Regions from separate parts of the Paenibacillus sp. FSL R5-0923 genome, predicted to be linked through region 3. Evidence: riboswitches for the same ligand, from Rfam matches in the RefSeq annotation. Region 3 holds a riboswitch; each other region holds the start of a gene.
What was found. A riboswitch is a leader RNA that binds a small molecule or an ion and turns the genes downstream of it on or off. The one in region 3 is predicted to bind cyclic di-AMP.

Region 1: another riboswitch for cyclic di-AMP. It lies ahead of MKX35_RS02840 (C40 family peptidase); the one in region 3 lies ahead of MKX35_RS00750 (hypothetical protein).
Region 2: another riboswitch for cyclic di-AMP. It lies ahead of MKX35_RS03190 (3D domain-containing protein); the one in region 3 lies ahead of MKX35_RS00750 (hypothetical protein).
Region 4: another riboswitch for cyclic di-AMP. It lies ahead of MKX35_RS08380 (TrkH family potassium uptake protein); the one in region 3 lies ahead of MKX35_RS00750 (hypothetical protein).

What each region holds. Positions count from the first base shown of each region.
Region 1 covers NZ_JBBPAT010000001.1:642,196-648,294, forward strand. The annotation lists gene MKX35_RS02825 (M1 family metallopeptidase) at 1-239, shown strand, start outside; gene MKX35_RS02830 (hypothetical protein) at 251-1,081, shown strand; cyclic di-AMP (ydaO/yuaA leader) riboswitch at 1,296-1,434, shown strand; gene MKX35_RS02835 (C40 family peptidase) at 1,488-1,916, shown strand; cyclic di-AMP (ydaO/yuaA leader) riboswitch at 2,276-2,417, shown strand; gene MKX35_RS02840 (C40 family peptidase) at 2,423-2,914, shown strand; gene MKX35_RS02845 (GNAT family N-acetyltransferase) at 3,170-3,655, shown strand; gene MKX35_RS02850 (c-type cytochrome) at 3,783-4,139, shown strand; gene MKX35_RS02855 (4a-hydroxytetrahydrobiopterin dehydratase) at 4,231-4,518, opposite strand; gene MKX35_RS02860 (hypothetical protein) at 4,747-5,040, opposite strand; gene motA (flagellar motor stator protein MotA) at 5,247-6,050, shown strand; gene motB (flagellar motor protein MotB) at 6,034-6,099, shown strand, end outside.
Region 2 covers NZ_JBBPAT010000001.1:714,824-720,922, forward strand. The annotation lists gene rnmV (ribonuclease M5) at 1-111, opposite strand, end outside; gene MKX35_RS03190 (3D domain-containing protein) at 288-1,451, opposite strand; cyclic di-AMP (ydaO/yuaA leader) riboswitch at 1,733-1,962, opposite strand; gene MKX35_RS03195 (TatD family hydrolase) at 2,160-2,930, opposite strand; gene MKX35_RS03200 (HD domain-containing protein) at 3,042-4,325, opposite strand; gene MKX35_RS03205 (AbrB/MazE/SpoVT family DNA-binding domain-containing protein) at 4,630-4,884, shown strand; gene rsmI (16S rRNA (cytidine(1402)-2'-O)-methyltransferase) at 5,210-6,099, opposite strand, start outside.
Region 3 covers NZ_JBBPAT010000001.1:162,278-168,376, forward strand. The annotation lists gene kdpB (potassium-transporting ATPase subunit KdpB) at 1-296, opposite strand, end outside; gene kdpA (potassium-transporting ATPase subunit KdpA) at 313-1,989, opposite strand; gene kdpF (K(+)-transporting ATPase subunit F) at 2,002-2,079, opposite strand; gene MKX35_RS00750 (hypothetical protein) at 2,206-2,622, opposite strand; cyclic di-AMP (ydaO/yuaA leader) riboswitch at 2,813-3,002, opposite strand; cyclic di-AMP (ydaO/yuaA leader) riboswitch at 3,423-3,588, shown strand; gene MKX35_RS00755 (hypothetical protein) at 3,722-4,213, shown strand; gene MKX35_RS00760 (hypothetical protein) at 4,230-4,739, shown strand; gene MKX35_RS00765 (hypothetical protein) at 4,872-5,231, shown strand; gene MKX35_RS00770 (hypothetical protein) at 5,383-5,574, opposite strand; gene MKX35_RS00775 (ABC transporter permease) at 5,609-6,099, opposite strand, start outside.
Region 4 covers NZ_JBBPAT010000001.1:1,861,719-1,867,817, reverse strand. The annotation lists gene MKX35_RS08385 (potassium channel family protein) at 1-279, opposite strand, end outside; gene MKX35_RS08380 (TrkH family potassium uptake protein) at 293-1,588, opposite strand; cyclic di-AMP (ydaO/yuaA leader) riboswitch at 1,723-1,904, opposite strand; gene MKX35_RS08375 (CPBP family intramembrane glutamic endopeptidase) at 2,219-3,904, shown strand; gene uvrC (excinuclease ABC subunit UvrC) at 3,993-5,888, opposite strand; gene trxA (thioredoxin) at 6,067-6,099, opposite strand, start outside.

The DNA.
Region 1 (6,099 bases), 480 kb from region 3:
TCGCCGATGGCTCTGCTACAGAGCGGGTCTGGAGCGGTGAAGGAGCAGAGACTACCTTCCAATTGTTAAGCGATCAGCTTCTTCTCTCTGCTGAGGTTGATCCTGAGCATACCATTCTGTTAGAAAACAAACATCTTAATAACTTCAGACTGGCGGAAATAGAGCCCAAAACGCTCTCCCGATGGACATTAAGTGTAACTAAACTAGTTGAAACCGTGCTCGGAACTCTTGTCTGGTGAGGTGAATGATTGTGAGAACATCGATAACCCGCGGCTGGCAAAGCATGAAGGAGCAATTTTATATTCTGATTCTGCTCTTCATCTACCGACTGCTCTGGGGCTACTTTATGTACGGCTTCATCCGGTCTGCTATCGTTCCAATTCTACTGCGTTATCCAGATAAAGACGCTGGAGGCAGCGGAATGGGTAGACTACTCTATTATGTCGAAGGGCAGTTCAGCTTGAACACAGATCCTGCGATACGTACTTGGTTATGGATGTTCCTAGGGCTTGTTGTCTTACGACTGCTACTCTCCCCCTTCATAAGGGCAGGATTACTGCATGAACTCCATCAGGAGCGAAAAGGAGAGCGTGGCCTGTTCTTTTTTCCCGGTATGAAGCTTTATGGATTTCCAGTGTTTATCTTCAGTCTAATCGAATGGGTGCTGGCTCTACTTCCGTTATACTGGCTTGCTCCAAAAATGTACGGGCTATTCTTGTCCTCCTTTCTGAACTACTCTTTGTTACTTCATCTAGTTCCATACGTATTGGCATGGCTTATATACATCTTTATCGTGCGCCTGTTCCTTCTATATATGCAGTTTGGTTATACCAGCGGCACGGGGATGTTCTCCTCCATATTCATTTGCTTGAAGTCGCTGATTCCGGCAATAGGAATTTCAATCATACTTGGTGCAGCAGGCCTGATCCTTTTGCTAGTGTGCGGACTAACGGGTATCTTCTGTCCTGGCCTACCAGCACTTCTTATTCGTCAACTTTCATCACTGCCCTCAACACTCTTCAAAATGTGGGGAATTTCAGCTCAATATCATCTATGGCACAGTAAAGCATTTCCACAATAATTTGAAGCATTACAGAACATAATATAAGAGTCCCGGTTCCTGAATCAGGAGCTGGGACTCTTTCGCGTTATAGACAAATTATGAGGATTTGCAAAATCGTAAAGACTTTGTTACAATAAGTCCTGTTCCATTGGTAACAAGTTTGTAATCATTTGAAACGATTTCTACATAACTTCATGTATTTGTCGTAGTCATGTCGATAAGTCACTATCTGGTGCATAAAACGCCGAATTCCTTGCACCGGGAAGTGGGGGAACCATATTTTGGGTGAATTGATCTCGCTTTGCAGTGATCATAGGGGAACCTTCTACCGAATCCTTAAGCTAACCTCACAGGCATTGGAAGGGGTACAATTTTTTTGAAGAATTTAAGAAAAGCATGCGTCGCTGCGGCGCTAGGACTTGTGATGGCGTTCTCTATTGGTGGAGGAAGTGCCTTTGCAGATTCTAAGATGGACAGTGTTATTTCAAAGACAATTGGAGTTGCCTATAAAACCGGAGGCACTAGCACTGCCGGGTTTGACTGTTCTGGATTTACTACGTATGTATTCAAGAAGGTGGGTCTTTCTTTGCCCCGTACTTCAAAAGCTCAATATAATGTCGGAACTCCTGTAGCCAAAAGCAAATTGCGTTCAGGTGACCTAGTTTTCTTTAACACATTGGGCAACGGCGTATCCCATGTCGGCATTTATGTTGGAAACGGAAAATTCGCACAATCATCATCTTCATATGGCGTGACCATCACTTCACTTAGCCAGTCCTACTGGGCCAATCGCTACGTTGGTGCTAAAAGAGTAATGAGTACTTCCTCATATCAAGCTATAGCCTACGATTAATACTTCCCCACAACTATAACCTCACAATTACATTATATAGACCTGGGTTTGATTATTCACTTAATCGAATCCAGGTTTTCTTTTGCCTTATTATATTCTTTACACCTCTAGAACGGACTTTAAACACTTTTATTTGATAAAAATTTCAATAAATATAAAAATTAGTTTAATATTATCGCTTACATATGCATTTTGTCTTTAAAAAAACGAATTTTTCTGCATGATTATGTTAAAAACGATTGCCAAGCGGCACTCTGTTTGTTACAATAACTGCAGTAAGATTTTAGTAACATTTTTGTAATCATTAAGTTGTTATTTACAAAGGTTTTGTCATGTATTGATTACAAGCTATTCCTAATCAACAGTATCAGCCGAGTTTCCTAACTATTAGGAAAACGGGGGAACCAACTTTGGGTGAATTGACCTCCATTTTTAGAGGGGTCATAGGGGACCTTCAACCGAACCCTTAAGCTAACCTCGTAGGCATCCGGAAGGGGTATAAACTTTTGAAGAAGAAGCTAGCAGCAGCAGTACTTAGCTTTTCCATTATTTTCACCATCGGAGCAGGAAGCGCTTTCGCGGATTCCAAAATGGATAAAGTGATCGACAAGACCATCGGAACTAAGTACGTATCCGGCGGCATCTCCACAAATGGATTTGATTGCTCCGGATTTACAATGTATGTATTTGATAAAATTGGTATAAACCTACCACACCAATCAGGTTCCCAGTATCAAATGGGTACTGCTATCTCCCAAGATGATTTAAGATCTGGAGATCTTGTATTCTTCAATACAAGTGGTAAGGGTGTCTCCCATGTCGGTATTTATGTCGGTGAAGGCAAGTTTGCACACGCATCTTCCTCACGCGGTGTAACGATTAGCTCCCTGAGTGATAGCTACTACGTGAAACGCTACATCGGTGCTAAACGAATTATGAGCACGGATGCTTATCATTCTGTTGCTTCTGAGACAGAAGATAATGATGATGTTCAATAAGTAAATCGTACATAGGCTCTTTTCCAAGATGTTGATTCTTGGGGAAGAGCTTGTTTTTTGTCTTATTTAGTATTTACCCCTCTCAGAATTTGTAAAACAATAATCCTAATAAATTTCTGAGTCGACCATGCCTCTTTTTGTATATAATTAGTTACAAGCATAAACGCCTTCGATGTCCTTATAAGGACCATAAGTATTTTAAGCTAGAAATATAAGACATTTAAAGTTCCCCCGTGAAAGGAGGTCCTTGACCTTATGATAAATCCCTCTGTTACTTTTCATGTAGCGCCTATGGAGACCAGTCACGCGGAAGAGGTTTGCAACTGGGATTACACTGCCCCTTATAATATTTACGGCTGGATGCCGTGGGAGCAAATGCAGGCTCTTGGAATCGAGTTCGGTGACCCGCAGCTACGGAATGAGCAATATGTCTCCATACTAAATGGGCAAGGGATTTTGTGTGGATTCGCGCAGTTGTTTCCAATGGAAGGTGTTGTTCGCTTGGGGATTGGTATGCGCCCTGATCTATGCGGTCAAGGTCTAGGGAAAATATTCATGGATGCAATCGTGCAAGCAGCCTTAATTCGTTATCCTGAGCGTGAGATTGATCTAGAGGTATTGACCTGGAACCAGCGGGCGATCCGAACTTACCAAAAGTGTGGATTTACGATTACCGATACGTATGAGCGCCTAACCCCCACAGGAAACAAACCTTTTTATTGCATGGTCTATGATAAATAATATTAAATTCCATATTTTTCAATGATTTGATGGCATTATCGTTCATTTTTTTGTCACAAACCCTATGATAACGCTTCACCTTGAGCTATAATGTAGGGAGCAGCTTACATAGAAGGGACGAACTGGGATGCAGAAATGGATCATGAGCGGTTTGTTTTTTGCCGCCTGTGCCTTTGCGGTAGTACTTATGTTTACACTTCCAGGTAAAGAAGAGGTAGCTGAACAGAATAAGCCGACGATGCCGGAAGTCCAATTGGATGCGGCAAAGGCCGAAGCAACCGTGAAAGCCAGCTGTATCACCTGTCACGGCGATCAGCTTCAAGGTGGAGTTGGACCCAGTCTTCAAAATGAAGGCGGTCAGCATGATGCTGAAGAAATCTACAGTATCGTCACTAAAGGACGAGGTCAAATGCCTTCCTTTAAAGAAAAGCTAGCCCCTGAGGAGATTGCAAACGTCGCCCTCTGGCTCTCAGAGAAAAAGTAACAGTAACTACTACCTAAGCAACTAAAAACGCCCGTGCCAGAAGATAGTTCACTATCTTCGCACGGGCGTTTATTTATGAGTTTAGGTGACACTAACGATTTTTCTCAAAGGCTTCATTAAATTCATGTGCCTCTCGAATATCTAGAGCTGTAATACCGTCTTCCTCATTTGATTTCAGTCGTAAAGTCACTGTCTTATAATCAATCGTAATATGTGGATGGTGATCAAAGGCTTCTGAAATGGTGGCTACTTCATCAACGAAAGCAATACCCTTCATATATTGGCTGAACATATATTTTCGCACCATGGTATTCTCTTCCAGCTTCCAACCTTCCAGCTTGCTGATCTGCTCACGCAGTTCTTCTTCGGTAAATAACAATTCGTTTCCTCCCTTACTAAAAATTGCAGTAAAATCCGCAGGTCCCTTTACTCGTCTTATTCGTTAAACAAAACATCCCTTAGCTTCTGAGGTCCAAGGGATGTGCCAGGATAAAGGCAATATTTTCGATTAAATGTATTCAAGAATCCCAGCGATTATAACTCGGCTACACCAATTTTAACACGGGCTACTAACTACGGGCAAATTACGCCCCGCCGCCGCCTCTTCTTAAATCAAAACAACAGAGGCTAAATCCTCTTCTCCGACTAAAATATTAATGCGGTGCGTGTCCTTATCGTAAATGATAACGCCGCTCCCCACCTCAATCATAGGTTCATTACCCAGCGCGAAGAAAAGATCCTCAGCCAGTGCCTCCCATACCTCCATCTTGGATTCCTGCGGCAATTCTTGCCACTCTTCTGGATCCATTTCAAAAAATAAGTACCCATCGGAAATTCTTCCGACAGCCTCAGTCAAATCCGTTAGGATTTCACCGTAATCTCTACCATGCTTTACACCCACATGTATCACTCCGTTTTCTCCACAGATGAATAATTACTTACCTTATCCATTATAGCCGAAAAAATGACTTCACAAAAAACGGAATGATGTCGATAAATAAGAATATACGTTATTCGGTTTCGAACAGAGTGCCTTGCCGCTGTTTCAAGGATGATATACGCGGCTTTGTCGGAACACATCTTATAATCTCATGGACGAGGTGCATAATGGAAATTTCAACAATACTTGGTTTAATTTTTGGTCTAGTTGCAGTTATTTGGGGTATGATCCTCAAGCACGCTCCTCTTCACGCTTTAGCCACACCTGCTGCTTACGTTATTATCTTAGTGGGTACGGCAGCTTCCATCTTTATGGCCTTTCCGTTCTCGGAGGTCAAGAAGATTCCAAGTCTGTTTAAAATGATTTTTGTCAAAAAGAAATTAATCAGTAAATCCGAATTAATTACTATGTTCATGGAGTGGGCTTCTATTACACGGCGTGAAGGTCTGCTGGCTCTTGAGTCGAAAGTCGATGAAATAGAAGATAACTTCCTCAGAAATGGCATGCGGATGATTATTGATGGAAATGATCAGGATTTTGTCCGCGATGTTCTCATGGAGGACATCCACGCCACAGAGGATAGACATAAAGCAGGCGCACTCATTTTCTCACAAGCGGGTATGTATGCTCCTACACTTGGCGTACTCGGGGCCGTTATCGGACTTATAGCCGCTCTGGCTGATATGAGTGATATGAACAAATTGGCTGCAGCAATCGGGGCTGCCTTCATCGCAACACTACTCGGTATCTTTACAGGTTACGTATTATGGCATCCTATTGCCAATAAGCTAAAACGACTTTCCAAACGTGAAATTGAAGTTCGAATGATGATGGTCGAAGGTCTTTTGTCCATACAATCCGGTGTATCCACTATTGCCATCAATCAGAAGCTTGCTGTCTTCCTGACACCTTCGGAACGAGCTAAGTTAAATGATGAGAAGGAGAGTGGATCGGGTGAGCAAAAAGACTAGACGACACGAAGAGCATGAAGAACACGCCGATGAATCGTGGCTACTGCCT
Region 2 (6,099 bases), 550 kb from region 3:
TACGGTCCGGTCTACAGCCGAGCCCCCTGTTTCGATCGTATCTGCTTCTACAGCACGTTTAACAGCGACGGTATCACTCTTACCTTCAACGACAATTAATTCCTTAATCATATCTCTTGACTCCTTCCAAAAAAAGCAAAAAAGAAGAGGTTTCGCTCCTCTTCTTTTGGTTAAAGAATGTATAAGTGATGAGCGGTTGCTCTGCGATCAACGAAATGATCATCTGGCGTTCCTTAACGGTTATCATCACTATAGCTTATCAAAGAATAATTTGCAAAAGCTTCAGCCTAGTTTAACTCCGGCTTCACAGGTCCAATCACATAAACGGTACGTGATTTACGACCGAAATTACGGACATGGCTCAGTGAATCGTAATAGACATCTACTTTATTGCCTTTAATGGCACCGCCAGTATCTTCTGCTCGGCGGAATCCAAGCCCCTCGATATATACCCACCAGCCAATAGGGATTACATTCGGGTCTACCGCAATTGTACGACCTTCCGTTACGCGTGTTCCGGAGGCAGTTTTGGTACCAATACCTGGCTCTTCTGATGAATAAGCTGTCATGGAGACGTTCTTAATCATCTTCTTGTACTCAAAGTCTACGCCAGCCTTGCTTGTGACGTTATTAGTCTTGGCGCTAACCTTAGCCGTTTTTGAAGTGGTGTTTGATTTGGAAGTTGTTGTAGTCTTAGCTACAGCCGGCTTAGGAAGTGCTTTGGTACCAACGGCAATAATCTTATCTTTCGTTACCGTTTGTACTTCCTTACCAATCATGCGCATAGAGGCCAGTTCTCCGTCTTGGTAGATCTTTTCAATATGCTGAATCATGACGCCTGGTTTGCCTGCCTGTGCCACTCTAACTGTTCCCACAGTAAGGGAGGGGTCTGCTGTCTTGATGACTCTGAAGGGTAAGTTAGTTGATCGCTGTACAGTCTGTTTGTTGATGCGAACAATCTTAACCTCCATGTTTGCAGAAATGGTGGTGTCTAACGAAGGGAAAATCTTATCATGACCTTCTAGGGTAATGCCCATTTTCTCAATTGCTTTACCAATTGTGTCTTCGGTCGTATATAACGTTTTTGTTGCTCCATCCGCAGTAAGACTAATTTTCTGCGCACGATTGATAACGACACGGTCACCGTCTTTTATTTCATCACTCAGTCCTAAAGATAGTTCATCATGCGGCTGCAGCGAAATTTGCTCTTTCTCCAACACATCACCAAGAAGCGCTTCTCGCGTTTCAAGCGTCTGTGTTTGCCCGTCTATTACTAAAAATAATTGTTTGTTACTTTGACCGTGTACGTACAGCAGAATAAGTAGCGCGATAGCGACTGAAATCACGCCTGCAAGTAAAAGTACGCGAGTATTTACTTGCTCCCACCGTAATGCGAAAGACCTGCTGGATGACTGCGAATCATGGGATACTTCTGGTTGGAATACGCCCATTCTCTCCATCCTCCTTACATAGCCCCGTCGTCAATTGTATATCATGAGGACTGAATTCCTTTGACGAAACTATTTGAGATTGTCACAGGACACGCACGTAATAACTTAGCGTCTCCTGCTCATGGATCGCCTGCTCGGCACAGCTACTCCCACCTCTGTTATATAACAGTATGTGGGCAACATTCTATTTATTCAAAAATAAAAAAGCCTAAAAAGAGTTCAACTGAGGACTCTTTCGTGGCTTCTCCAATATCAGAATAGAGAATGCTTGTGCACGAGGTTGCCTCTCTTACTTGCGCTTACGGGGTTAGCTGTCGGGTTCGGACGAAAGAGAGACGCCCTATTTCAGGTCACCCGCTCATGGCGGTTGCCCTTAAATTCACCCCAAAGACCACGTGAAGAAATCAAATACTGTCCTACGGCACGTCTAAACCGTATTTAAAATACAGGCATGCGGCAGGTCAATATTGGTTCCCCCGTTCTCCATACGGAGACTCAGCGAGACGATCCATGAATCAATGGCTGTCACTATAACACAGCTCACATCACTGAAAAGATGATATCCTGTTTTGATGCATGTTGTAAAGGACGATTCAACCACGTTTACGCAAAAATATGGTTAAAATATTGTAATATTCAGCCGTTTTTATATTAAAAAAGTTTAATATATCGGCCATTCTCTATTTTTCGCCTGTTTTGCTCCCGTTTTCACTCAATCCCAAATCGTTCCAGTGCGTTCGCATACGTTATTTTAGCCAATTCTTCCCATGTTAACCCTTTAATTTCAGCTGCTGCCTCTGCTACAAGCTTCACATGAGCGCTCTCATTTCGCTTCCCGCGGAAGGGGTGTGGAGTCAAATATGGAGCATCGGTTTCGATCAATAATCGGTCTAGTGGGGTCTGCGCAAGCACTTCTTTTGGCACTCTTGCATTTTTGAACGTAATGGGTCCTCCAAAGGATAAATGAAAACCAAGATTCAAGCACATTTTAGCTGTTTCCCAGCTTCCTGAGAACGAGTGCATCACGCCTCCAACCTCATTTGCTTTTTCCTCCCGTAAAATCCGTACAACATCCTCATGGGCATCACGATCATGAATACAAATCGGCATATTTAGTTCACGGGCTAGTCCAATTTGCTTGCGAAAAACTTCATGTTGCACATCCTTGGGAGAAGTATCCCAGTAATAATCCAGTCCGATTTCACCAATAGCCACTACTTTTTTATGACTGCATAGAGAAGCAATCCAATCGAGATCTCCTTCTTTCATATCAATTGCATCCTGAGGATGCCAACCCACTGCCGCATAAATATAATCATAAGATTCCGCCAGCTTCATCGTTGAGGGAATCGTCTCCCGATTAAATCCGATATTAATCATCTTGCTAACTCCTGCTTCTACAGCACGAGCGATAACTTCTTCGCGATCCTCGTCGAATTGAGGTGCATCCAGATGCGTATGTGTGTCAAACAGAAACATTTTAACCCTCACTCCTTGTTCTTTTTTAAATATAAGACAATATAAGTTTCAAGCTATCCGTTATATCTTATATTTCTACTCTTCTTGTCAAAAATCCCATATTTTCTTGTATTATTTTGCAAAAATCTCTGCAATAGAAGCAGGCAATCGCGTAAGCGCATTTCTCAACTTATCCTGAGGAAAATAAAGATGATATCTTCCACGGTGAATGCCGCTAATAGAACGCACAATATCCGACACCTCTGAAATTTCCCGCAGATGATCATGCCGATCAAGCAGCAGAATTTGTTTATTGTCAAAAGCTTCTCCCGGACGGAACACATCATAGGGCAGATCTGTCGGAAAATCAATCTCCAAATCATATTCTGGGTGAAGTCCCGCTGCCGCAAAACTGCTGCGAATTTCAGAAATCATATCTGTATCGAGATTCTCCACCTCAACATATTTATACAGTTTACGATGAATAAAACGGGTACACAAGTCACTTAGTAGCTCATCTTTCTCAAGTGTCCACTGCATAAAAGCCGTCTGTACCAGTGCTTCATCTAGCATTAAATATTGCTTCACTGTCACCTCACCACGGAACAAATCCTCCAGCGGATTAATCATGAAACTAAAATTGTACCCCTCTTGGAAAAGCTCCTTTGCTCTACGGAAAATTTGTCGCAAAATAATCTCTGAGCTACGTGTCACCGGATGAAAATAGACTTGCCAGTACATTTGATAACGCGACATTAAATAATCTTCAATGGCATGCATTCCCGATTCTTTTACAACAATTCGACCATTATAAGGACGCAGCATTCTTAAAATCCGATCAATGTCGATCGTCCCATAGTTTACACCTGTATAGTACGCATCACGCAGCAAATAATCCATGCGATCAGCATCTAGTGGACTGGAAACCAGATTTACAACAATTTCGTGCTCATAAGTTTTAGCGATTACAGAGGCTACTTTACGAGGAAAATCCTCCTCCACATCACGCAAGATCTCAGTAATCTCTGTGTCCTCCAGAATAATTCGACAAGTCCAATCCTCATGATTCATTTCAAAAGCTTCTTCTATAGAATGGGAAAATGGACCATGTCCCAGATCATGCAGCAAGGCCGCACACAAGGTGAGCAGACTTTCTTCAGGAATCCAATCCTTATACCCGCTTCGTTCAAATTGCGAAATAATTCTACGTGTAATTTCGTAAACCCCTAGGGAATGAGAAAATCGACTATGCTCTGCGCCATGAAAAGTAAGATACGAGGTACCCAGCTGGCGAATTCGGCGTAAACGCTGAAATTCCTTTGTATTTATTAGTCGCCAAATAATAGTATCCTGCACGTGGATATAATTGTGAACCGGATCTTTGAAAACCTTTTCTTCTGTGAGCGGCTGCTTCATGAGATCAACTCCTTTATTAAATTTAATATGATTTTAACCAATATAAGTATATAATAAGTAATTATGTCGTACTTTGTCGAATAGTGACGTTTTTAGTCTTGGTAAATCGACAAAGTTTATTTTTTCACTTTTTTTAGAATTCGTGATTGTTATAGGGAATTCAAAGTTTTCGTGAAAAAGCACTTATTTAACAGATGAAAAAAGGTTGACTGTTTTGGGAATCGTTGGTATTATAAATATCATAAAACAGTGAACAATGTCGAATAATGACGTTTTTGGAACATTGAGAGGAGTAACGATTGTTATGATGAAATCAACAGGAATTGTAAGAAAAGTAGACGAACTTGGACGGGTAGTTATTCCCATTGAATTGCGCCGTACTCTTGGCATTGGTGAAAAAGACGCACTTGAAATTTACGTTGATGGTGAGCGCATTATGCTTAAGAAATATGAGCCTGCCTGCATTTTCTGCGGCAACGCTGAGAACGTAACTTACTTCAAAGGAAAAATAGTTTGTCATGAATGCATTTCTACTATCCCTACCCCTGTGACAAACTAAAATAATTAGTATATAATAGAACTAATCAAATTGTTAATTCTAACCTTTTCATATCTCCTTGACCTCCCGTGACCGCGGGAGGTATTTTTTTTCTGCAATCACCTGTGTTTCCCGCCCCAAAAGGTGTCTATAAGGATTTACTCCCCCATGACACCTAATAATGATGGGTAATGCGGTGAGAGCATGAAGTAAAACGAGTTTTCACCATGATCTGGTCTATCTTGGGCTTCCTTTTGGGAACCACCTTCAGGCTAGAATCTCGTCAGCTTCGTAATACCCCTCCGCACCTGGTTAACCTCTTAGAATTAGAATCCGTCAATGACACTTACTGCTGCTCCGCTTTATCCAGAAGTGCGTTATAAATATCCCGCTTTGACACACCACGATCAGAGGCTGCTTTTTTCATAGCTTCTTTACGCGGCATATCTCCTGCTTCGTAATGAGCAACATGTTCTTCAATACTTAGCTGGCGCCACCAAGCCGATTCCGCCATATCAGCATCTTCCTTGCTCTCGCCTTCAACGACAATGACATACTCACCAAGCGGTGGATGTTCAACGAGCCAATCCGTACATTCCTCGATCGTCCCACGTAGGAACTCCTCATATCTCTTCGTCAGTTCACGAGCAAGCACAATTCGCCGATTACCAAATGCTTCATGGAGATGAGCCAGTGTCTTCACCACGCGATGTGGAGATTCGTAGAACAGTATAGTCCCTTGCGCCGAACGAAGTGGACTTAATACCGCACGGATATCTTTACGTTCTCGAGGTAAGAAGCCGATAAAAGTGAACGTAGTCGTAGGCAGACCAGAGGCAATTAATGCTGACAAAGCTGCGTTAGCTCCGGGTATAGGAATTACTGGTATACCGTGACTTATGGCAAGGGCTACAAGGTCTGCACCAGGGTCGGAAATGGCTGGCAAACCGGCATCGCTGACGAGTGCCAAATTTTTTCCTTCTATTATATAGCGGATAAGTTCAGGTCCACTGGCAGCCTTATTATGCTCATGATAACTGAACAGCATAGAGGGTGTAATTTCAAAATGGCTCAATAATTTCCGAGTTTGTCTTGTATCCTCAGCTGCAATAATATCGCATTCCTGCAATGTACGGACAGCACGATAAGTCATATCCTCTAAATTACCGATGGGTGTTGCCACCAAAAAGAGTGAACCGGTTGATTCCTGCTTATGTGTATTGTTATTGTTCTGAA
Region 3 (6,099 bases):
TTGAGCGAATCGGCTTGGGCTTTACCCCGGCCTTCCGCCAGTGCTTCAGCGAAGTTCGCAAACAGCACTGTAAATAGCAGAATGAACAACACTGTGATATTGAAGCCTTTCGATTGCTCTGCATTAAAATATCCAGGAGCCAGCACCATGAGGAGGACAATGATCGTACCGACCTCTACCACGAACATGACTGGATTTTTGATTAGCGTTACTGGGTTAAGCTTTATAAAACTATCCTTTACAGCGCTAAGGAGTATGGGTCCCGTCAGCAGCTTTTTTCTTTTTACAGTACTCATCTTATTCTCCCTCTTCCTACCGTAAGGTTAGATATTCTGCAATGGGGCCGAGTACAATGACCGGCAGGAACGTCAACGCACCGATAATCACTACTGTACCAATCAGAATTCCCGTAAACAGTCCATTGTCTGTGCGGAACGTGCCAATCGTCTCAGGAACCGGCTTCTTCTTAAGCAGAGAACCTGCTACCGCCAGCATTGCAATGATAGAGACATAACGACCTAGCAGCATGACAATCCCAGTTGTGACATTCCAAAAAGTTGTATTGTCTGCAAGCCCTTCAAATCCTGAACCATTGTTCGCGGCAGAAGAGACATATTCATATAACACTTGGCTGAGTCCATGGAATCCAGTGTTCGTAATTGCCCCTTGCCCCAAATCGGTCAGGAACGCAGCTGCGGTTGGCACAAGGATAATGAACGGATGCACAAGGATCGCAATGGCAATCAGCTTCATCTCCTTGGCCTCTATCTTCCGTCCGAGGAACTCCGGTGTCCTGCCGACCATCAGACCGCACAGGAAGACACCCAGAATCGCATACATCAGCATATTGATCAGTCCGACACCTTTACCACCGAAGACATTGTTGAGCATCATCAGTGCAAGAGGCGTAATACCTCCCAGCGGCGTCAGCGTATCATGCATATTGTTAACACTACCTGTCGTAGCTGCGGTTGTTACTGAAGTAAACAAGGAAGACTGCGGTATGCCGAAGCGTACCTCTTTACCTTCCATGCTACCTTGTGAAGATTCGATTCCTAGTGCATTGATCGCCGGATTACCTTTTGATTCAGCATAGAAGTTTAGGCTTAATAGCAGAACAAATAAGGTCATCATTGCGGTAAAAATTACCCAGCCCTGACGTTTGTTCTTGGCAAACAATCCGTACATATAAGGGAGCGAAGCTGGCAGCATCCACATAGAGAGAATCTCCAGAACGTTCGTAAGTGGATTAGGGTTCTCAAAAGGATGTGATGAATTGGCTCCGAAGAAGCCGCCACCATTGGTACCCAAATGCTTGATCGATTCCAGAGAAGCTACTGGACCGATAGCGATTTGTTGCGTTTGTCCCTCTAGTGTAGTGACTTCAAGTGATGGCTTGAGCGTTTGTGGCACATGTAGTCCTACGAGTACCAATGAAACCAGCAGAGCTAGAGGAATGAATACACGAATATGTGCTTTAACGAAATCCTCGAAGAAGTTCCCGACTGATTTCCGTCCTGTGATTCCTCTGACAAAGGCAACCGCAACAGAAAATCCGCTCGCTGCAGACGTGAACATCATCATCGTGATGACAGCCATTTGTGAAAAATACGAAAGTCCCGTCTCCCCGCTGTAATGCTGCAGGTTTGTATTAGTCATAAAGCTGATCACCGTATTGAACGAAAGCGTCTGTTCCATATCCGCAATTCCATTCGGATTTAGCGGTAATCCCCGCTGCAATCGAAGAAAGATATAACTGAAAGTAACCAGTACGATATTCGTTAAAACAAAGCTAAGCGCATACTTTTTCCAGGACATACCGTCCCGTTTTTTCAGGCCGATCAGCTTATAAATTCCTTTTTCCATGCCTCCAAACCATCGATCCGTACGGTTCGGTTCATTAGAAAATACATAATATAAATACGTGCCCATCGGCTTAACCAGCAAGATAAGAATTACGATTACAGCAACTATTTGCAAAATGCCCATGAATGCCCCTCCTTAAAATTTCTCCGGATGAATCAATGCGTAAACCAGATATACAAACAACAGTAGGGTAACAGCGATTACTAGAATCACAACTTATCCCTCCCTGTATCCTCAACTACACCTGCGCACCAGCGCATAAATCCATAAAACAACCCGTAAATTACAGCTAACGAAGCTACCATATACAGATCCATCATATCTCCCGCACTCCTTCTTTTATCCTTGATGAGGTGATTTATCGATTAGAAAATCAGCATCACCACTGTGGGAATAGATTACATAACTTGCACCAAGTCTTTTATAGACCAATCTAGGATTTATTGAGCTTGTGATTACAAAAATCGGCTGCGTCGTCCAAGTGCGGCACATCTGAATGTAGCGGCAGCATAACGTAAAGCTGCTCTCGAACAGATATACCCGTCCTACCGGGAACGGCGGGCGAAACCAAGTATTCTGATGGCGGGTATCAACTAGAACGACTTGTTCAATCCCCATCTCTTCGAGTAGGGCCTTCTCAGGCAAGTTGTTGGTCAATCCGGCCATCTTAATGCCTCTGAATTTTAGAAGCTTAATAAAATGTTCGCCTGCCTTCGTTGGCGCACATACCAGTACATATTCATTCTGATCTGTCATCTCTTATTCTCCTCAAATGCTTTGCTTGTAAGATCAGAGCTTGATCACCCTGATCTTGAAAGAAAAGCTACCGCTAATGATGAATATAACGACCTCTTCGTGAGGTTTTCCATAAATGCTTTGCTTAAAAAAGCACAGCAAAAAGCCACAAAGGATTCTCCTCTGTGGCTCGCTAGCGGTCACATTGCACTCATCCTCTCTCCATACGCTTACGAGGTTAGCTGTCGGATTCGGGCGGTGAGAGTCGCCCTACCTGTATAGATGCGAGCTCACTCGCATCTTCTACAGGATTCACCCCATAACCGGCTTCCGACTCTCACATCGTCTGCCGATTGTTGGTTCCCCCGCTTTCCTTATCGGAAATTAAGCGGATCAAATATTCGATTGTTGTTGAAACAGGAGTAATCATACCCTTATGCAGGAAGAATTGTAAAACCTGATTGATGCCAAAATAATGCAAATTAAAAACTATTTTCGCGTTGGATAGCGCTTACTTGATATCCAATCTCTCTATATCTCTTGTTTACTCGAGTTTTAATCCATTAGCGAAAAGCGGGCATACCATGTGATTTTATTCACCACAAATGTAGAAATCTCAAAAAATCGCCTTTATAGGTAAGAAAACAAGAAGTCGAGATTAAGCGAGGAAGAAGCCCGATAACTCGCAATAAATACCTATTTGGTTCCCTTTTCCGTCGTAGTAGGCAGGATTTGGTTTAAATCGCGCTCAAAAGAACACTTTCTGTTTTTACAGAAACACCTTGAAAAGAGTATGATTCGGGTTGAATCTATTTCACAAAATACATTCAACGCTGAGTTCCTGTATTTGCAGGGAACGGGGGAACCATCAGGCCACATGGCCTACTTGGGGTGAATCCGAAGGAGACTGTTCAAGTCTCACATAGGTAGGGCGACTCTCACCGTCCGAATCCGACAGCTAACCTCGTAAGCGTAAAGAGAGAGACCCTTGATCCGCCACGCTTTGGCACAGGTATGTGTATACCTGTATTCCAAAACCGCAGCAGAGGTCCTCCTCTTGCTGCGGTTTTTGCGTTACCTGAATCTATAGGGTGATAGCATGCTGGACGGGGTGAAAGGAATGAAACACTATTATTGGGGAACTCAGCAAGGGCTACTTGAGCCGATAAGTCTAAATTATGTTTGCTTTGGAGCGTTGTGGTTCGAAGAGGATCATCACAGAACTATTGTCGGCTATGCTTTTGGTCAGAAGCAGATTGAATCACTTCGCCATTTCAGCAGCCCATCTACCTGTGAATACTGTATGGACCGAACAATTATATACGAAATATATAAAAATATCCGAGAAAAGCAACAGCTGCAGGATTGGTCAGCACACCAACGTTTTCCGTGGCTCACCGCTTTTAAGGAACCGTGGAAAGACGTTGCAGTCGGTTGGTACGTAATGAGATCCCGCAACACCTTTCCCTTACATTTATCCGTTATACGCAAACAGAAATTCCGACTATGGCTGGAGCATGCCGCAGTCTGTGAGAATGAAGCTGAAATGCTCGCCTGTATAGAGAAGGCTAACGTCATTCACCATGTAAATCTTAAGCTTTTGGAAACCTAAGGAGGAGAAACCTGTCATGGACCAGCGAAGACTATCTCGCATAGAAGTATTCGTCTTTGATTCACCAGAGCCTATTCACTATGGAATGGAGGCTGATCAAGACAGCCGTTATGGCATCCTGAAACTTACCTGTAAAGGAGGTAGCAGCTGGGGGGCATGTCTTATCTCTGCCAATACCAAAACTTTCGACCTTATTAAATGGAGTTCTTTTCTCAGAATGATATACCATTGCCGGCTAGAGGAAGCGATAGATAAAGTACGTACCCATGGTTCAGAGTGGGATCAGACTCAGTTTGAGCTAGTGCAAGGTGCTTTACAGGATTTAAGAGCCAAGCTGCAGGGTAAATCCTTGGCAGGGCACATTGAGCAAGGTCGTCTGTACAGAGCTGTCGCTGGTGGGAGAGATTCCAAAGGAGGGCGGCTATATTATAAACCATCCAGTGTTGCGCTTCAAAAACATAGTTATCCAGAACCTGATACCGCCGAGCTTATCAACAAATCCATTTCTTACTTTTCTATACTATAGGTTCATCCCATAACCCATTCTGAAAGGATCGTGTTTATCATGCCTGACCCCTTACCTGCCGAATCCCCCCGTAGAACTATATTTGCAGAGTGTGTTCAAAAGTGTACGAATGATATCTATACGCTCAGTTCCATGTTGTTACAACAATCAGCAGAAGCCGAGAAGGTTACTATCCGTACTTTTAAAGAGCTTCATAAAATATTCCGTCAAAAAAGCTTTGACAGCCAGCTATTCTCTATCGAAGCTTACCGCTCTTGTATCCGACAATGCGCCGATTATTACGCACGCCGCTCTCTCCTGTCTGCCAAGGCATTGCCTTGGGAGGAACAGCTTATAAAAACGATGTGGTATGGCCTAAAGCTATCTTTACCTCAAATAAGCATCATCCTGCAAAAGAGTGTTCCTGTACTAAAAGCGCAGCTTAGGCGTGTGCGGGAGCAACTGACTGCTCCAGAGGATTTGCTGCCTAGTGGTAATCTATCCGTTGTCTAATCCCTCAAAAGGAAAGACATTTGAGTGTACGGAGCATATATTGGACTCAGGAGCCCTGGAGTCCGCAACTATCTTCCAAATAACTTTTACGATACGTACACAAAAAATAAAAAAGCCACGGCATCTGCCGCGGCTTCCTTATTTCCTACTATTACGCTTTACTCTTACGCGCCTTACCGTACATCCACAATCCCGCAATCATCCCCACCATGGCAATCCCAGTCAATACACCCTGAGTGAAATCCATTAAAGCGGACCCATTGGTCGAGAGCATTCTACTAACCGTAGCCAGAGATACCGAACTCATTAAAAGCATCATATTGTATTGTTCACTTTTAGTCATGATTACCACTCCTTAAAAGTTTATATGAAGCCACTTAGATCTTGTAAGCCTTCATCGCTTTTCTGATCTCTTTAATACTTGGACGTTTGCCGTACATCAATACGCCTGTGCGATAGATCTTGGCAGCCAACCATCCAAAGATGAACGTGGTAACAAGCAGGATGGCTAATGATACAATAACTTGCCAGATCGCTACTTCACCAACACCAATTCGGAGCAGCATGGTCAATGGAGAGGTGAAAGGCACATAACTCGCTACCTTAACCAGCAGAGTATCCGCATTAGAGATACTGAATAGTGGAACATAGAATGCTACGAAGCCTAACATCATAATCGGCATAACCGCTTGGCCAAGATCCTCTGTACGGCTGACAATCGAACCTACAGCTGCATACATCAAGGCATAGAGGAAATAACCTAGTACATAAAGAACAATTCCATAAAGCAACAAGTTAATATTAAGCTGGCCTAAATCCAGGTCTAAATCTTTCAAAATCGTTGCATTATGCGGAAGCTTAAGATTGA
Region 4 (6,099 bases), 1.7 Mb from region 3:
TCCAATCTCTTTTAACAAAATCGCCGCCAGAATACTTCGTTCCATATTGTCGCCAATCGCTACAATCCCACAGTCAAAGTTCCGTACGCCGAGCGAGCGCATAATTCCTTCATCTGTAGCATCAGCCACTACCGCATGCGTCAGGTGATCGCTCATTTCCTCCACACGCTCCTCATGGTGATCAATGCCGAGCACCTCGTAGCCCATTTCCATCAGCTCAAGTGCAAGGCTTGAGCCAAAGCGGCCTAAACCGATTACTACAAATTGCTGTGCTTTCATTTCGGATTAACTCCTATCCAATAATTATTTTACCTTCTGGGTGCTTATACAATGGTTTACCCTGTTTAGGTCCAAGCGCATACACTAATGTTAATGGACCTAGCCGACCTGCAAACATGGTCAGACAGATCAGAATCTTGCCGAAGATAGACAGTTCAGGTGTCAGCCCCATGGTTAGTCCCACCGTGGCAAAAGCTGAGGTCGTCTCAAATAATATCGCTAAGAAATTACTATCCTCTGTTGTGGACAGTAACATCGACACCGTGAGGACCAATAGCAAAGCGAGTAATGTTAGCGTCAACGCTTTATAGATACGCTCCTGCGCCAATCGGTAGCGGAACAGTACAACATCTTCACGTCCGCGCAGCATCGCGATTACTGCACCAATCATAATCGTAAAGGTTGTAGTCTTGACCCCGCCACCTGTTGATCCTGGAGATGCACCAATAAACATAAGAATAACCATAAAGAACTGTGAGGCTTGCCGCAGTCCGGCAATATCCACCGTATTGGCGCCAGCGGTTCGGGGCGATACCGACTGAAAGAATGCCGATAATATTTTGCCGCCGAAATTTAAATTCCCCAGTGTGCGCTGATTCGTAAATTCAAATATAAAAATAACCAAAGCGCCGATAAGAATAAGCCCTGCAGTGGTGGAGAGTACAACTTTGCTATGCAAAGATAATTTACGTTTGACACGAAACTCCACCAGATCCGACATGACAATAAAACCAATACCGCCAGAGACAATCAGAAACATCACCACGATGTTCACTAGCGGGTCATATACATAATCGGTTAAACTCCGGAAATCCCCGAAAATATCAAATCCAGCATTATTAAACATAGACACCGCATGAAATATTCCAAAATAAATGGCCTTTCCCAGTGGCATATCAAACGCCCAGCGTATGGACAGAAGCACCGCTGCACAGCCTTCGATGACCAAGGAATAAATAAGTACTCTCCGGATCAGTCGAACAATCCCCTCCATAGAGCCTTGGTTCATTGCTTCCTGAAGGATCAGTCTGTCCCGCAAGGAAATTTTGCGTTTCATCATCATGGCAAATAAGGTCGCCATTGTCATAAACCCTAAGCCACCAACCTGGATAAGCACCATAATTACGGTTTTCCCAAAAATGGTGAATGTCGTACCGGTGTCCAGCACCACAAGTCCTGTCACACAGGTGGCCGATGTTGCAGTAAACAACGCATCAATAAAACTCACAACATTCCCACTGGTACTCGAAATGGGAAGCATTAGCAGCAAGGCTCCAATCAGAATGATCGATGCAAAACCAAGCACCATAATCTGAGGCGGAGAGAGCTTCAGGAACTTTGATTCAGAAACCCTGCGAAACTGTGAAGCCACTACGCTCACCCTCTTATCAAAATTTAAAGAATTCCAACAAAAAAAGCACTGGAAAACCAATGCTACCCTTGGTTCCTGCAGTAAATTAGCCTACGAGGTTAGCTGACGGATTCGGACTGTGCAGGCTGCCCTATTCGTTCCTAGAACGAAATTCACCCCTGATGAATAAAGACAACGCCTATGGCGTATACTCATCTTTTCATTACTTCTTATGGTTCCCCCGTTTTCACCTGAAATTCGGCTATATACAATTGCATACAAATTATATATGTTATTTCGATAAATCACAAAGACACTATTAATGGTGATTCATATGAAAAATGCGGTTTGGAGAGGATGTACCACTAAGAGTGCCTTTTCTCATCACTTTTCCGTGTTTTCCCTGCAATTGCATCGATTTTCATGAAAAATGAAGAAATAATCACCTTAAATTCATGGTATATATTCAGCTACCTATTCTATAATATCTCTATTACCCATAAAAAGAATATACGATGATTTTTGTAACTATCATGGCACTAATACTATAATGGAACATAACATTGTCAGTTTACAAGGAGGCGTTACATGAATCCCGTTGGCCAGCCATTACAGCAACGTGCCCTCTCCATGAGGCTCATCATCTCGGGCATTATCGGTCTTATTCTATTTATTATGTTTCAGATTGCTCCCTCGGTGCTAAATAGCCCTGCTGGGGAAGATACTACTGTCATCAGTAAGGCGGAAGCCCGCGACAAAGCCATATCATTCGCAGAACAAAAGCTGAACTACACCAAAGCACCAACCGATCAGTGGAATGTACTGTACGATACGGACTCTTCCTTTTATGGTTATATGTCCCGCGAGAAGCTTTTGGAGGACTATACAAAAAAGAAATTGGATCAACGATATCCTTTTGACATCTTTCGTGTAACACTTAGTCCTTCAGCGGAACAAGAGCCACTGATCTCTGTTGACCTCAATATGTATACTGGTGCAGTTGTCGCTTTCACACAAGGTGCAGAAGGATCAGGTACCGGATTACCAAACAATGTATCCACCAGTGCAAAAGAAGAGGACAAGGGTACTACCTTATCACTTGCACAAAAAGAAAATCTTGCCCGTCCCTGGCTTCAGGAATGGGATGTAAATCCCGCCAAGCTACAAATTGAATCGAATACGGGAAACTACGGGCTCGTGTATACAGATCGTTCCGTTCAGATCGGCGAATCCTTACTACACTATTATTTCGATTTCACTGGCGAACAGGTATCCAGCTTTAAAGCAGGATTCACCGCTCCAGCCTGGCATACCTCCTATGTAAAGGACCAGACCTCTCTCGCGGAAAAGTTTACTTTATTCGGCTACGGTTTGCCTACTTTAGCTTTAGGAATTCTGGCACTCATCTACAGCATACTTAGAAGAGAACATACCTCCTTTAAGCGTGGAATATTCCTAAGCTCAGCTTATTTTGTAATCATGATGATCAGCACCTATAATATGCTCCCTGAATCCTCAGGCGAAGGACTCGAGGCTCAGATAACTTCCGTCATAATGTTCATCATTTATGCCTTATATAGCCTCCTAATGTCCTCCCTGCTCTATTTTTCTTTAGTTGGAGGGGACGGCCTATGGAAAAAAGAAGAGGGAATGAACCCATGGCCTCGTGCTAAAGAGCCTGGCTATGGAAAATATGTTCTGGATAGTATCCGGGCTGGATACGTCTGGGCATTCGTGCTGCTAGGGGTGCAGACCCTTATGTTCATCGTATTATCACTTACCTTGCAGAACTGGTCCACTACTGACGCTACTCAATCTCCTTACAACATGAGATATGCTTGGCTGCTGCCCATCGTTGCATGGCTCGCTGGTTTATCCGAGGAAGCCATTTATCGTTTTTTCGGAATTCCTATGTTGAAAAAAGTATTCCGAAGCACGTTCATTGCTTGCCTGATCACCACGCTGGTTTGGGCGTTTGGCCATACGCTGTATCCGATCTACCCCATCAGTTCCCGTCCTATTGAGCTGACCGTGATTGGTTTGCTCTTTAGCTATATTTTCCTTCGTTACGGCTTTATTGCCGTCATGTTCAGTCACGTCGTGTTTGACAGCATTCTGATGGGCGCTACGCTGATCTTTATGAAGGAAAGCGTGAATGTAGGGGCTGGTATCTTCGCGATTATCATGCCGTTCATAGTCGCCTACATCGTCTATCGGTTTAATCCACCGCAAAAATCAGAACCTAAGCCGGTTGAACCTACATCTGTAATTTAAACCTATAATTAAAAAAGGTGTCACAGCAGAAAACTGCTGTGACACCTTTTTTATATTTACGTATACATCATTCCAGTATTTCGAATGCCTATGTCGCTGGCTCTTCATCCTTGAGCGCCTCAAGAATTTGACTAGCCAGCTTTTCGCCAATAGAAAGTGATTTAAAATCTTCTATGGAGGCTTCTTTAATTTTCTTTAGCGATCCGAAATGCTTAAGCAGCGCCTTGCGCCGCTTCTCGCCTATACCTGGTATGGAGTCCAGTTTAGAAGTAACCATGGACTTCCCACGTTGTTCACGGTGGAAGGTGATGGCGAATCTATGCACCTCATCCTGAATCCGTTGCAACAGATAAAATTCCTGACTATCCCGAGCCAAAGCGACAGGTTCTGGCGGATCTCCAACCAAAAGCTGAGCCGTCTTATGCTTATCATCCTTGACGAGACCACAGACCGGAATGAATAACCCCAGCTCGTTCTCCAGAATATCAATAGCTGAGGATATCTGCCCTTTACCACCATCGACTACGATAAGATCTGGTATCGGCAGGTTCTCTTTCAGCACCCGTTCATACCGCCGCCGGATGACCTCGCGCATCGTTCCATAATCATCCGCACCCACCACCGTACGAACCTTATATTTACGATACTCTTTTCGTGCGGGCTTGCCATCAATGAAGACAACCATCGCAGAAACCGGATTAGTCCCTTGAATATTCGAGTTATCGAACGCCTCGATCCGGCTTAAGCGTTCGAGCCCCAAGCTCTCGCCTAAGCTCATTGCAGCACCAGAGGTACGTACTTCATCTCGTTCAATAAGCCGGAACTTCTCGTCGATTGCGACTGTAGCATTTTGGCAGGCCATACCGACCATCTGCTTCTTGAGGCCACGCTGTGGCACTAGCACTTTGGTGCCGAGCCACTCCTGTAGAATAGAGGCGCCACCTGCAGCATCAACGACACCTGCTGCTGATGCTTCCGCAGCGGCCATTTCACGGGCCTCAACTTCTTCAGGCGATTCGGGGGTCTCTTCCCCCTTTTGTAGATCTTCTTCGGCTGGAGCAGCAATGACAATCGCCGGTTTAGCTTCTTTATCAACCACTGCTTCCTCGTCAAGCACATCCGGCAGAAGAATCTCCTGCGGCAGAGCAGGATTATCACTGTAATACTGCGTCACATAAGACATAAAGTCACTGTAGGCTTCCCCATAGAACGGAAAGACAGAGGAGTGGCGCTGAATCATCTTCCCTTGTCTCATGTACAGAATCTGTACACACATCCATCCCTTGTCTACCGCATAACCAAATACGTCACGATCCTTAGTATCTGTGGTGTTAATCTTTTGTTTCTCCATCAATGCATCAATATGGATAATCTGATCCCGCAGTTCCTTCGCCCGTTCAAAATATAATTCCTCAGCAGCTTCCTGCATCTTCTGCTGTAGATCCTTTTTAACCGCATCATGACCTCCGCTCAGAAAAGCAGCGATATCTTGCGTAATCTGCTCATACTCGGACTTCTGCACTTCCTTCTCACACGGCGCCAAGCATTGGCCCATGTGATAGTAAAGACAGACTTCCTTTGGCATTACGCCACATTTACGGAGCGGATACATACGATCGAGGAGCTTTTTCGTTTGCTGTGCAGCATAACCATTAGGATAAGGGCCGAAATATTTTGCTTTATCTTTAATCACCCGGCGTGTGACTTCAAGCCGAGGGTGAGTTTCATTCGTTATTTTGATATAAGGAAATGTCTTATCGTCCTTCAGAAGTACGTTATAACGCGGCATATGCTTCTTAATCAGATTGCACTCGAGAATGAGCGCTTCCATGTTACTGGACGTAACAATATATTCGAAATCAGCAATGTTAGCGACAAGCCGCTGAGTTTTACCATTATGACTGCCTGTAAAATAAGAGCGAACCCGGTTCTTAAGCACCTTCGCCTTACCCACATAAATAATGGTGCCTTCTTCATTCTTCATCAGATAGCACCCGGGCAGGTCGGGTAATAGAGCCAGTTTGTTGCGGATATTGTCCAAAATGATCCCCTCCAGCTAAATTGGACCCATAATTAATTGGCATTCAGCATACAAAACGCCTCCGGAATGAACCGAAGGCGCTGAGCGGCAGGGCCGAGGCCCGAACAGTAGCATTTAACAATTATTGATGTTTAGCTACGATATTTTTCAGGGA